Regions from separate parts of the Azovibrio sp. genome, predicted to be linked through region 1. Evidence: predicted binding sites of a transcription regulator. Region 1 holds the regulator's gene; the other holds the start of a gene.
What was found. Region 1 encodes sigma-54, which starts transcription at its own class of promoters, with help from an activator protein. Its sites were predicted from a motif close to TGGCACGCTTNCTGCTNA; they were not measured.
Positions count from the first base shown of each region.

Region 2: nifE (nitrogenase iron-molybdenum cofactor biosynthesis protein NifE) is a predicted target of sigma-54. The motif match lies at 1,987-2,004, and genes of this name have one in related genera.

Region 1 covers NZ_JBASOH010000138.1:8,013-13,247, forward strand. The annotation lists gene hprK (HPr(Ser) kinase/phosphatase) at 1-930, opposite strand, end outside; gene ptsN (PTS IIA-like nitrogen regulatory protein PtsN) at 943-1,389, opposite strand; gene hpf (ribosome hibernation-promoting factor, HPF/YfiA family) at 1,441-1,764, opposite strand; gene WBH99_RS13975 (RNA polymerase factor sigma-54) at 1,779-3,224, opposite strand; gene lptB (LPS export ABC transporter ATP-binding protein) at 3,261-3,995, opposite strand; gene recX (recombination regulator RecX) at 3,988-4,437, opposite strand; gene recA (recombinase RecA) at 4,430-5,235, opposite strand, start outside.
Region 2 covers NZ_JBASOH010000135.1:4,753-9,987, forward strand. The annotation lists gene nifN (nitrogenase iron-molybdenum cofactor biosynthesis protein NifN) at 1-545, opposite strand, end outside; gene nifE (nitrogenase iron-molybdenum cofactor biosynthesis protein NifE) at 559-1,959, opposite strand; gene WBH99_RS13115 (GNAT family N-acetyltransferase) at 2,129-2,587, shown strand; gene WBH99_RS13120 (EAL domain-containing protein) at 2,677-5,190, opposite strand; gene WBH99_RS13125 (hypothetical protein) at 5,204-5,235, opposite strand, start outside.

The sequences.
Region 1 (5,235 bases):
CTCGTCCAGCACCAGCGCTTTTTGCTGGCGGGAAATGAATTCCTGCATGCTGTCGATGCCGCGCAGTTGCAAGATGGTATTGCGCACGGCGGCCTCCAGCAGGACAGCCAGGTTGCGCCCTGCCGCCACGGGAATCACCACCTTGCGGATGGGCACGCCGAGAACATTCTGGGTCTGGGCATCGAGGGGCAGGCGCGGGGCATCGACACCGGACACGGTTTTTTGCAGGTAGACGATCAACTTCAGCTTCATCCTGCGGCGGGACGCCGTTTCGCCAAAGATGGTGCGGATGTTGAGAAGCCCCAGGCCGCGGACTTCCAGGTAATCCTGCAGCATGCCCGGGCAGCGCCCCTCCAGGGTGGTGGGGGCGATGCGGGCCAGTTCCACCACGTCATCGGCGACCAGTCCGTGGCCGCGGGAGATCAGTTCCAGGGCGAGTTCCGATTTGCCCACGCCGGAATCGCCGGTAATCAGTACGCCCATGCCCAGCACGTCCATGAAGACCCCGTGGACGGAGGTGATGTCCGCCAGGCGACGCGATAGATAAATGCGGAGCAGGTCGATCACCGCGGCGCAGGGTTTGGCCGCCGTCAGCAGCGGCGTCCGGGTGCTTTCGCAAATGGTCCGCAAGGCATCGGGAACCGGCAATCCGTCGGCAACGATCAGGGCCGGCGGCTGTGCCGCCAGGAGGGCGCCGACCTGGCTGCCAAACTGGGCTTCGGAGACACGCCGGAGCCAGGCGATTTCGGCGGTGCCGATCACCTGCAGGCGTTCCGGGTGGATCAGGTTCATGTGCCCCACCACGTCCGCGCCGTAGTTGCCGGATTCCTTCAGGCTGATGCGGCGGTTGGTGCCGACGGCCACTTCCCAGGACAGTTCGAGCTTGTCCCGGTGATCCTCGAAGAGCTGGACTAGGCTGATTTCCTGCATGCAGGGGCCGGATCAGGCAGAGAACAGGGTGATGACACGGGCGGCGTCGGTGGCTGCGGCAAGCTGCTCCCGAAACTGCCGGTCGGCGAAGCAGGTGGCGAGTTCGGACAGGATCTGCAGGTGTTCTTCCGTGGCCTGTTCCGGCACCAGGAGGATGAAAAGCTGGGACACGGGGCGGCCATCCGGGGCATCGAAGGGAATCGGCTCGGCCAGACGGATGAAGGCGCCGGTGGCCTGCTTGAGGCCCTTGATGCGGCCATGGGGGATGGCAATCCCCTGGCCCAGGCCGGTGGAGCCGAGTTTTTCCCGGGCGAACAGGCTATCGAAGACCTGCGCCGCAGCAATGCCATCCGCGCTTTCGAACATCTGGGCGGCCTGCTCGAATACCCGTTTTTTGCTGCCGGCATCCATGCCCAGCAGGACATGGGATGCGGGCAGGAGTTGAGCAATCAATTTCATGATGGGAACCGGAGAGGACCGGGCCGCAACCGGGGGTTGCGGCCGCAGACATCAATCCTCGAGATGATCGGCAACCTTGTCGCCGCGGTGATGGTCCTGAAGCTTCTGCTTGTGCCTCAGAACCTGACGGTCCAGCTTGTCGAACATGCTGTCGATGGCAGCATAAAGATCATCTTCGCTGCTTTCGACAAAAATGTCCTTGCCCGGCACATGTACCGTGACTTCGGCCTTCTGCTTCAGTTTTTCCACCGACAGGATGACATTCACGCCGGTGACCCGGTCAAAGTGGTTGATGACGGGTTCAAGCTTGGCTTCCACATACTCGCGGAGGGCAGGCGTGACTTCGATATGGTGGCCGCTGATCTGTAGATTCATTTTTTTCTCCTCTCTTACAGGGTCTTGCGTAAATTGACCGGCGGGATGTTGAGCGCTTCGCGGTATTTCGCCACGGTGCGCCGGGCCACAACGATTCCCTGCTGGCCTAGTATTTCGGATATTTGACTATCCGACAAGGGCTTCTTGCCATCTTCAGCACTGATCAAATGCTTGATCAAAGCCCGGATAGCCGTGGCAGAACACGCCCCGCCGGTATCGGTGGAGACATGGCTGCCAAAGAAGTACTTCAATTCAAAGATACCCCGGGGAGTGGCCATGTACTTCTGGCTCGTCACCCGGGAGACGGTGGATTCATGCAGGCCGATGGTGTCGGCAATCTCGCGCAGCACCAGCGGGCGCATGGCGACTTCGCCGTGCTCGAAGAACTGGCGCTGGCGATCGACGATGGCCTGGGAGACCCGGGCGATGGTATCGAAACGCTGCTGGACGTTCTTGATCAGCCAGCGGGCTTCCTGCAGCTGATTCGACAGGCCGCCCTCCCCGCGGCGCTGCTGGGACAGGATTTCTGCATAAAGCCGGTTGATCCTGAGCTTGGGGTAGGCATCGGGATTGATCTGGGCGGTCCATTTGCCGCGCAGCTTCTTCACGATGACATCGGGAATGATGTAGCGCGTATCGATGGCCGCAAAGCGGGCGCCGGGCCGGGGATCGAGGCCGACGATCAGCGCATGGGCGGCTTTGAGCGCGTCATCATCGCAAGCGCATGATTTCTTGATCTTGTTGAAATCCCGGGCGGCCAGCAGGTCCAGGTGCCGTTCCACCACGGCCAGCGCCAGGTCCCGGGTTTGATCCTGAGGCAGGGCCTTCAGTTGCAGCGCCAGGCATTCCTGGGGGGAACGGGCCGCGACGCCGGTGGGGTCCAGGCTTTGCAGCTGGCGCAGGGCGATTTCGAGGTCGTCCAGTTCCACTTCATATTCGGGCGGAATGGTTTCCAGCAATTCTTCCAGGCTGGCCGAGAGATAACCGTCATCATCCAGCCCTTCGATCAGGAAACGGATCAGGGCGCGGTCCTGGTCGGAAAACTGGGTCATGCCCAGTTGCCAGGTCAGGTGTTCACGCAAGGATGTGGTGGCGGCCTGGAGGTCCTGGCTATCGCCTTCGTCATCATCCCGGTCCCGGGCGGGGCTGCCATAGCTGCCACTGTCCTGGGACCAGCGATCTTCCTCCACCTCGCTGCGGCTGAGTTCGGCGCGCTCCTCGCTGCTTTCTTCCCGGGCCGGGACCGGCTCCTCCTGGCCCCGCTCGTTGCTGCTGCTGGTATTGTAGGTGTTTTCCCGCTCCGGCTCGTCCTCACGCTCCAGCAGCGGGTTTTCCTGCAGATAACGTTCGATTTCCTGGTTCATTTCCAGGGTCGAAAGTTGCAAAAGCTTGATCGCCTGCTGCAACTGGGGCGTCAGCGCCAATTGCTGGGAAATCTTGAGCTGGAGGGAAGGTTTCATCGGCGGGAGAGAGGTGAGCTTTTACAAAACCGCAGCTTAAAGGCGGAAATGCTCGCCCAGATAAACTTTTCTTACGTCTTCATTATAGACGATCTCGCTCGGAGAACCAGACGCAAGGACATGGCCTTCGTTGATGATCCAGGCGTGATCGCAGATGCCCAGGGTTTCCCGCACGTTGTGGTCGGTGATCAGCACGCCGATATTGCGCTCTTTGAGGAAGCGGATGATCTTCTGGATGTCGAGCACGGCAATCGGGTCCACCCCGGCGAAAGGCTCGTCCAGCAGGATGAAACGGGGCTGGGTCGCCAGGGCCCGGGCGATTTCGACCCGGCGCCGCTCGCCGCCCGAGAGGGCCGCCGCCTGGGTGTGGCGGATGTGGGTGATGTGCAACTCTTCGAGCAGGTTTTCCAGCCGCTCCTTGATTTCCTGGGGCGGGAGATTCTGCAGTTCCAGCACGGCCTGGATGTTTTCCGCGACGTTCAGCTTGCGGAACACGGAGGCCTCCTGGGGGAGATAGGAAAGCCCCCGCCGGGCGCGCAGGTGAATGGGCAGGTGGGTCAGCCTGGTGTCATCGATGAAAATGTCCCCCCCGTCGACTGCCACCAGACCGACGATCATATAAAAGCAGGTGGTCTTGCCGGCCCCGTTGGGACCGAGCAGGCCTACCACTTCGCCGCTTTTGACGGCGAAGGAGACATCGGCCACCACATCCCGGGCCTTGTAGCGTTTTTTGAGATGGTGGGCGCTCAGGCAACTGCGCGGTTCATTCATGGCGGCCATCTTCATTCAGGCCCTGCAGCACCCGGCGGATGGCTTCCTGGGAGAAGCCCCGGTACTGGAGGAATCGTTGTTGCCGCGCCCGTTCGGCCGGCGAGTCGGGCAGGGTGGCAAATTTTTTCTGCCAGACGGACCGGCAGCGACCGTGTTCATCCTCACTTTGGGCCAGGGCGGCGGCAATGGCCTCGGGCTCCACGCCGGACTGGCGCAGTTCCTGGACCAGACGGGCATTGCCATAGCGGCGGCCCCGCACATTGACCCGCATTTCCGCGTAGCGGTCATCGCTCAGCTTGCTGCACCGGACCAGTTCATCGAGCAGTTGCGTCAGAGCTTCAGCAGATCCGGCGTGGGGCGCCAGCTTGCGTTGCAGTTCGGCCCGGCTGTATTCGCGCCGGGCCAGCAAGGCCAGTGCCCTGGCCTCCAGGCTTTCAGGCATCGGCCAGAGCCGGAGCGGGAGCCGGGGCGGGAGCCGTCCTGGCGGGATTGACGATCTCGCGGATGCGGGCTTCGATTTCCCTGGCCAGGTCCGGATGGGCCTTGAGGAATTCGCGCACATTGTCCTTGCCCTGGCCGATCTTGTCGCCCTTGTAGGCGTACCAGGCCCCGGATTTGTCGATGATCTTGTGGATCACGCCCAGTTCGATGACCTCGCCCTCGCGGGAGATGCCCTCGCCGTAGAGGATGTCGAAGATGGCTTCCCGGAACGGCGGCGCCACCTTATTCTTGACGACCTTGACCTTGGTTTCGTTGCCGATCACCTCGTCCCCCTTCTTGATGCCGCCGATGCGGCGGATGTCGAGGCGCACGGAAGCATAGAACTTGAGGGCATTGCCACCGGTGGTGGTTTCGGGAGAACCGAACATGACGCCGATCTTCATCCGGATCTGGTTGATGAAGATCACCAGGGTATTGGTCTTCTTGATGTTGGCGGTGAGTTTCCTCAGGGCCTGGCTCATCAGGCGGGCATGCAGCCCCATCATGGAGTCGCCCATTTCGCCTTCGATTTCGGCCTTCGGGGTCAAGGCGGCGACCGAGTCGATGACGATCACGTCCACCGAGCCGGAACGCACCAGCATGTCGGCAATCTCCAGGGCCTGTTCGCCGGTATCGGGCTGGGAGATCAGCAGCTCGCCCACATTGACGCCCAGCTTCTGGGCATACTGGGGATCGAGGGCGTGTTCTGCATCGATGAAGGCGGCGGTCCCGCCCAGTTTTTGCATCTCGGCCACCACCT
Region 2 (5,235 bases), on a different contig from region 1:
CCGGGAGTCAGCATGCTGGAGGCCAGCACATTGACCTGCCTGGGGCGGCGGCCGGCGTTGCGACGCTCGGGTACCAGGGTCTCGATGATGGCTTCGAGGGCCAGGGCGTAGCCGGTTTCGAGGCAGCCCAGATAGTCGGGCGTATTCACCGGCACCACGGCTACATGGTCGAATTCCGGGTGGGCGGCGCGAAATGCCTTGACCGAGCGGTGGATGTCGGTGCCCTGGGTTTCGGAGAGGCCGGTGGTGACCAGGCCGATCACATCGGGCCTGCTCTTGCCGGACAAGGTGGCAAGGGCTGCAACGATGTTTTCGTCGGCACCCATGATCGAGGACACCTGATCCATGGCCGTGGTCTGCAGGGGAATCGGCTCCCGGAAGTGGCGCACGAAGAACACCTTGCCGAAGGCGGTACAGCCCTGGGAGCCGTGCATCAGGGGCAGGCTGCGGTTGAGGCCGAGGAAGGCCAGGGCAGCGCCGATGGTCTGGCTGACCTTGAGGGGGTTTACGGCCAGGGCCTTGGTGGATTTGATGATTTCAGCCATGAAGCGCTCCTGATCAGGCGGCCAGCACGGTGCCGGCGGCGTTCTGTCTGGCCCAGGGGGCGGGTTTTCGTACCGCGTTCCAGACCGGGCTCTCGATGGAGAGGGCCAGTTGCCGGGCCAGTTCTTCCATGCCGGTGTAGCCGGCGTAGCCGAATTCCCGTTCCTGATTGATGTCGAGGAAGGGGATGCGGGCCTTCAGGGCGGTATAGAGATTGCGGCCCCCGGCGATCAGGATGTCGGCCCGGTATTCCTTGTAGGTGGACAACAGGGCCTTGGGGCTGCCGTCGTCGATCATCCTGGTGTTCTCGCCCATCAGTTCGCGGATGCGGGCCTTGTCTTCCTCGGTGGATTTCTTGGTGCCGGTTGCCACCACGGTCATGCCCAGGTCCTGGAGGGCGGAAACGATCGACCAGGATTTCACCCCGCCGGTATAAAGCAGCACCCGCTTGCCTTCGAGGCGCTTGCGCCAGGGCTCCAGGGCGGCATGGGCCCGGGCTTCTTCAACGCCGATCAGGGCTTCGGTGCGGGCCATCAGGTCCGGGTCGCCGATCAGGCGGGCGAAGTCGCGCAGGGCGTTGGAGGTGTCCTGGACCCCGTAGAAGCTGCCTTCGAAGAAGGGGATGCCAAAGTTTTCCTGCATCTTGCGGGCCACGTTGAGCAGGGCCTTGGCACACACCACCATGTTCACCCGGCCCCGGTGCATGGTCTGCACTTCATGGAAACGGGAGTCGCCGGACAAGGTGCCGAGAATGCGCAGGCCCAGTTTGTCGAACAGGGGCGCCACATGCCAGAACTCGCCGGCGATGTTGTATTCGCCGATCAGGTTGACGTCGTAGGTGGGGATGCCGTCCGGGTGGGGCAGGGCGGGCCTGGGTTCGGCGGTGCCGATCACATACTGGAACATGGCTTCGCCGGCGAGGCGGTTGCCCAGGTTCTTGGTGCCGTAGAAACCGGCGGCATCGATGGGGATCACCGGGGTGCCCCAGCGTTCGGTGGCGGCCTTGCACACCGCTTCCATGTCGTCACCCACCAGCGCGGTGACGCAGGTGGCATACACGAATACGGCGGCGGGCCGGTATTCCTCGATGGCCTGCTTGATGGCATGGAACAGGCGTTTTTCGGCGCGGCCCATGACCACGTCGGTTTCCGACAGATCGGTGGTCATGCCGATGCGGTACAGGGCGGGGCCGGAGGAGCGGGTGCCCCGGTTATCCCAGGAGCTGCCGGCGCAGGCGATGGGGCCATGGACGATGTGGGCCACATCGGCGATGGGCAGGAGGGCGATCTGGGCGCCATCAAAGGCACAGCCGCCAGCGGTGGCGCCGGGTTGGGGCCGGGCGCAGCCGGACTTTTCCTTGCTGTTGTGGCTACAGGCGGGCTCATCGAGCAGGGCCTGGATTTCGCTGGCTTTCATGGACACCTCCAGAAGTTTGCCTACCTTCTAGCAAGAGCGGTGCCATGTTCCAGGATGTTGATTTTCATGGGTTTGTGGGCTTTTGGCGTTTGTCGCAAAGGCGACAAACCACAAAAGCCCGCAGGGCTGGGACATAATCGGCGCCCAATTTTGTCTCAGGAGCCAGCGCATGTCCGCCCCCGTTGTCGAAACCGCCGCCGCCGCCGATCTGCCCGCCATGGTGGCCTTGCTAGGCGAACTCTTTGCCCAGGAACATGATTTCCAGCCGGACCCGAAAAAGCAGCAACGGGGTTTGCAGATGCTGCTCGACAACCCGGCGGCCGGCCAGTTGTTCGTGTTGCGCCAGGGCGGCGAGGTGCTGGGGATGGTGAATCTGCTGCTTACCATCAGCACCGCCGAAGGGGCCCGCGTCGGGATACTGGAAGACCTGATCATCCGCGCCGGACACCGGGGCCAGGGGCTGGCGCAACGGCTGCTAGGCGGGGTGCTGGACTGGAGCCGCAGCCGGGGCCTGGCCCGGGTCACCCTGCTCACCGACCATGACAACCGGCGGGCCCAGGCGTTCTATGGCCGCTTCGGCTTTCAGCCTTCGGCAATGCAGGTGATGCGGCTGGGTCTTGCGGCGTGATGCGCCGGATCTTGTCGTGACCGGCTGCAGTGGCTGGCTGCAAGGCTGGCCCGCCCCGGGAAAAGGGAAATGAAGGGGCCGGCGAGGGACTAATCCTGCGCCTGACCCAGGCCCGGCAGGCTCAGGCCGGCCTTGAGCGCCCGCTCCAGTTCGTCCGCCGGCAGGGGGCGGGACAGGAGATAGCCCTGCATCGACTTGCACTGCTCCTGGCGCAGGAAATCGAGCTGTTCGCTCTTCTCCACCCCTTCGGCCACCACGCCTAATTTCAAACTGCGCGCCATGCCGATGATGGCGCCGGCAATGGCGGCGTCGTCGGGGTCGTCGCTCACGTCGCGCACAAAGGAGCGGTCGATCTTGAGCTTCACCACCGGGAAGCGCTTCAGGTAAGAAAGACTGGAGTAACCCGTGCCGAAGTCGTCGATGATGAGGTGGAAACCCGCGGCCCGCAGCCGGTCCAGGGTGCGCATCACCGTTTCGGTGTTGAGCATCAGCACGTTCTCGGTGATCTCGAATTCGATGTCGCTGGGCAGCAGGCCGTATTGCTTCACCTTTTCCATGGCGATTTCGTAGAGCCCCTCGCGGCGAAACTGGACCGGCGAGAGGTTGATGGCCACCGGCACATGCACCATCCCGCCCTCCCGCCACTGGCGCAGCTGCCGGCAGACTTCATCGAGAATCCATTCGGTGATGGGCACGATCAGGCCGGACTCTTCGGCCACGGGAATGAAGTCGTCGGGCGGTACCAGGCCAAAGCCGGGGCGGTTCCAGCGCAGCAAGGCCTCCAGCGCCACCACGCCGCCCACGGCCACATCGGCCTGAGGCTGGTAGTGCAGGATGAATTCACGGCGCGTCAGGGCATGACGCAAAGCGCCTTCCATCGCATGGCGACCGCGCGCCGCCACATCCATTTCGGCCGAAAAAAAGGCGTGAGCATTACGCCCGGCCGCCTTGGCCTGATACATGGCGGTATCGGCACACTTCATCAGGGTGTCGATATCCTGGCCGTGTTCCGGATACATGGCGATGCCGATGCTGCCGCTCACATTGAGCTCATGCTCACCCACCCGCACCGGCTCGATCAGCGCGTCCAGGATATTGCGGGCCAGATGGGCAACGTCGCCCTCGTCATTCACCTCCAGCAAGAGCAGGACGAATTCATCGCCGCCCAGACGGCTCACCGTATCGCTGGCCCGTACATGGGTCAGGAGTCGCTGGGTGATGACGCGCAGCAACTCATCTCCGATATTGTGGCCCAGCGTGTCGTTGATGCTCTTGAAGCGGTCCAGGTCCAGGAACATCAGGGCCAGGCGGGTACGGTTGCGGCGGGCGAAGGCGATGGCCTGGCTGACCCGGTCGGTGAGCAGCACCCGGTTGGGCAGGCCGGTCAGGAAGTCGTGCTCGGCCAGATAGCGGATGCGCTGTTCTACTGCCTTGCGTTCGCTGATGTCGGAGAACAGGGCGATGAAGTTCTCGATCTCCCCGTCCGCCCCCCGCACGGCGCTGATGGAGAGCCACTTCGGGTAAGTGGATCCGTCCTTGCGCCGATCTATGATTTCGCCCGACCAGTTGCCCTTGCCGAGAATGGCCGACCACATGGCGGCATAAAAATCATTGTCATGGGCACCGGAGCGCAGCACCGACGGTTTCTTGCCGATCACCTCCTCGGCGCTATAGCCGGTGGTGTGCGCGAAGGCCGGGTTGACCGAGACAATGCAGTTGTTGCGGTCGGTGACGATGATCGATTCGGCGCTGTGCTCGAACACCTGCTTGGCCAGCGCCAGATCGCGCTCGGCCTGCTTGCGGTCGGTCACATCGCGGCCAATGATCACCAGGCCGCGACGGCTGCCATCGGGCTGGAAGATGGGCGCCTTGATGGTGTCGAACACCCGTTCCCGGCCATCTTGATCCAGCAGTATTTCGTCGGAACGGTGCGGCTTGCCGCTCTCCCAGGCCACTTGGTCGCTTTCCTGGAACCGCTTGAGGAGATAGTCCAGATGCGGGTTCTTGAGGGCGATATCGGCATCGCTTCGACCCCGATACATCCCCGGGGTCACCGCAAAAACCTCCTGGGCGGCATGATTGGCTTCGATCCAGCGGCCCTCGCCATCCTTGAACAGGACCACATCGGGCATGTTGTCGATCAAGGTGCGCAATTTTTGTTCGGCTTCGTGCATGGCCCCTTCGCGCCGGGCCGCCTGGGTCACATCGACAATCTGCACCATGCCGAACATGCCCTCTTCCCCCTGGTCCAGGGGCAGGGCACAGACCTGCTGGCGCATGAGCTCCTTGCGTTCCCGGGAAAGGGGCAGGTAGAAGGGGAAAAGCTCCCGATGCAGCATGGAAGAGAGCAGAAAGGAGCGCCCCTGGCTCACCACCTGCTCCAGCACGGACAGCAGGTAAGAACCCCGCAGGGTGGGAAAAATCTCATCCAGACGCCGGTTCAGGGCGGCGGCACAGCTGATGCCCGAGACTTTTACCATCCAGCCGTTCCAGACCCGTACCCGCAGCTCCCGGTCATACACCACCTGGCCCGTCATGGATTGCTCCAGGGCCGCCGCGGCCAGACGTGTGGTCAGGTCGTCGGGAGGAGAGGGCATCACCATGCAAAACTCCGGTTCAGAGGTGGGCGCTGAGGAAGCGCGCCACGG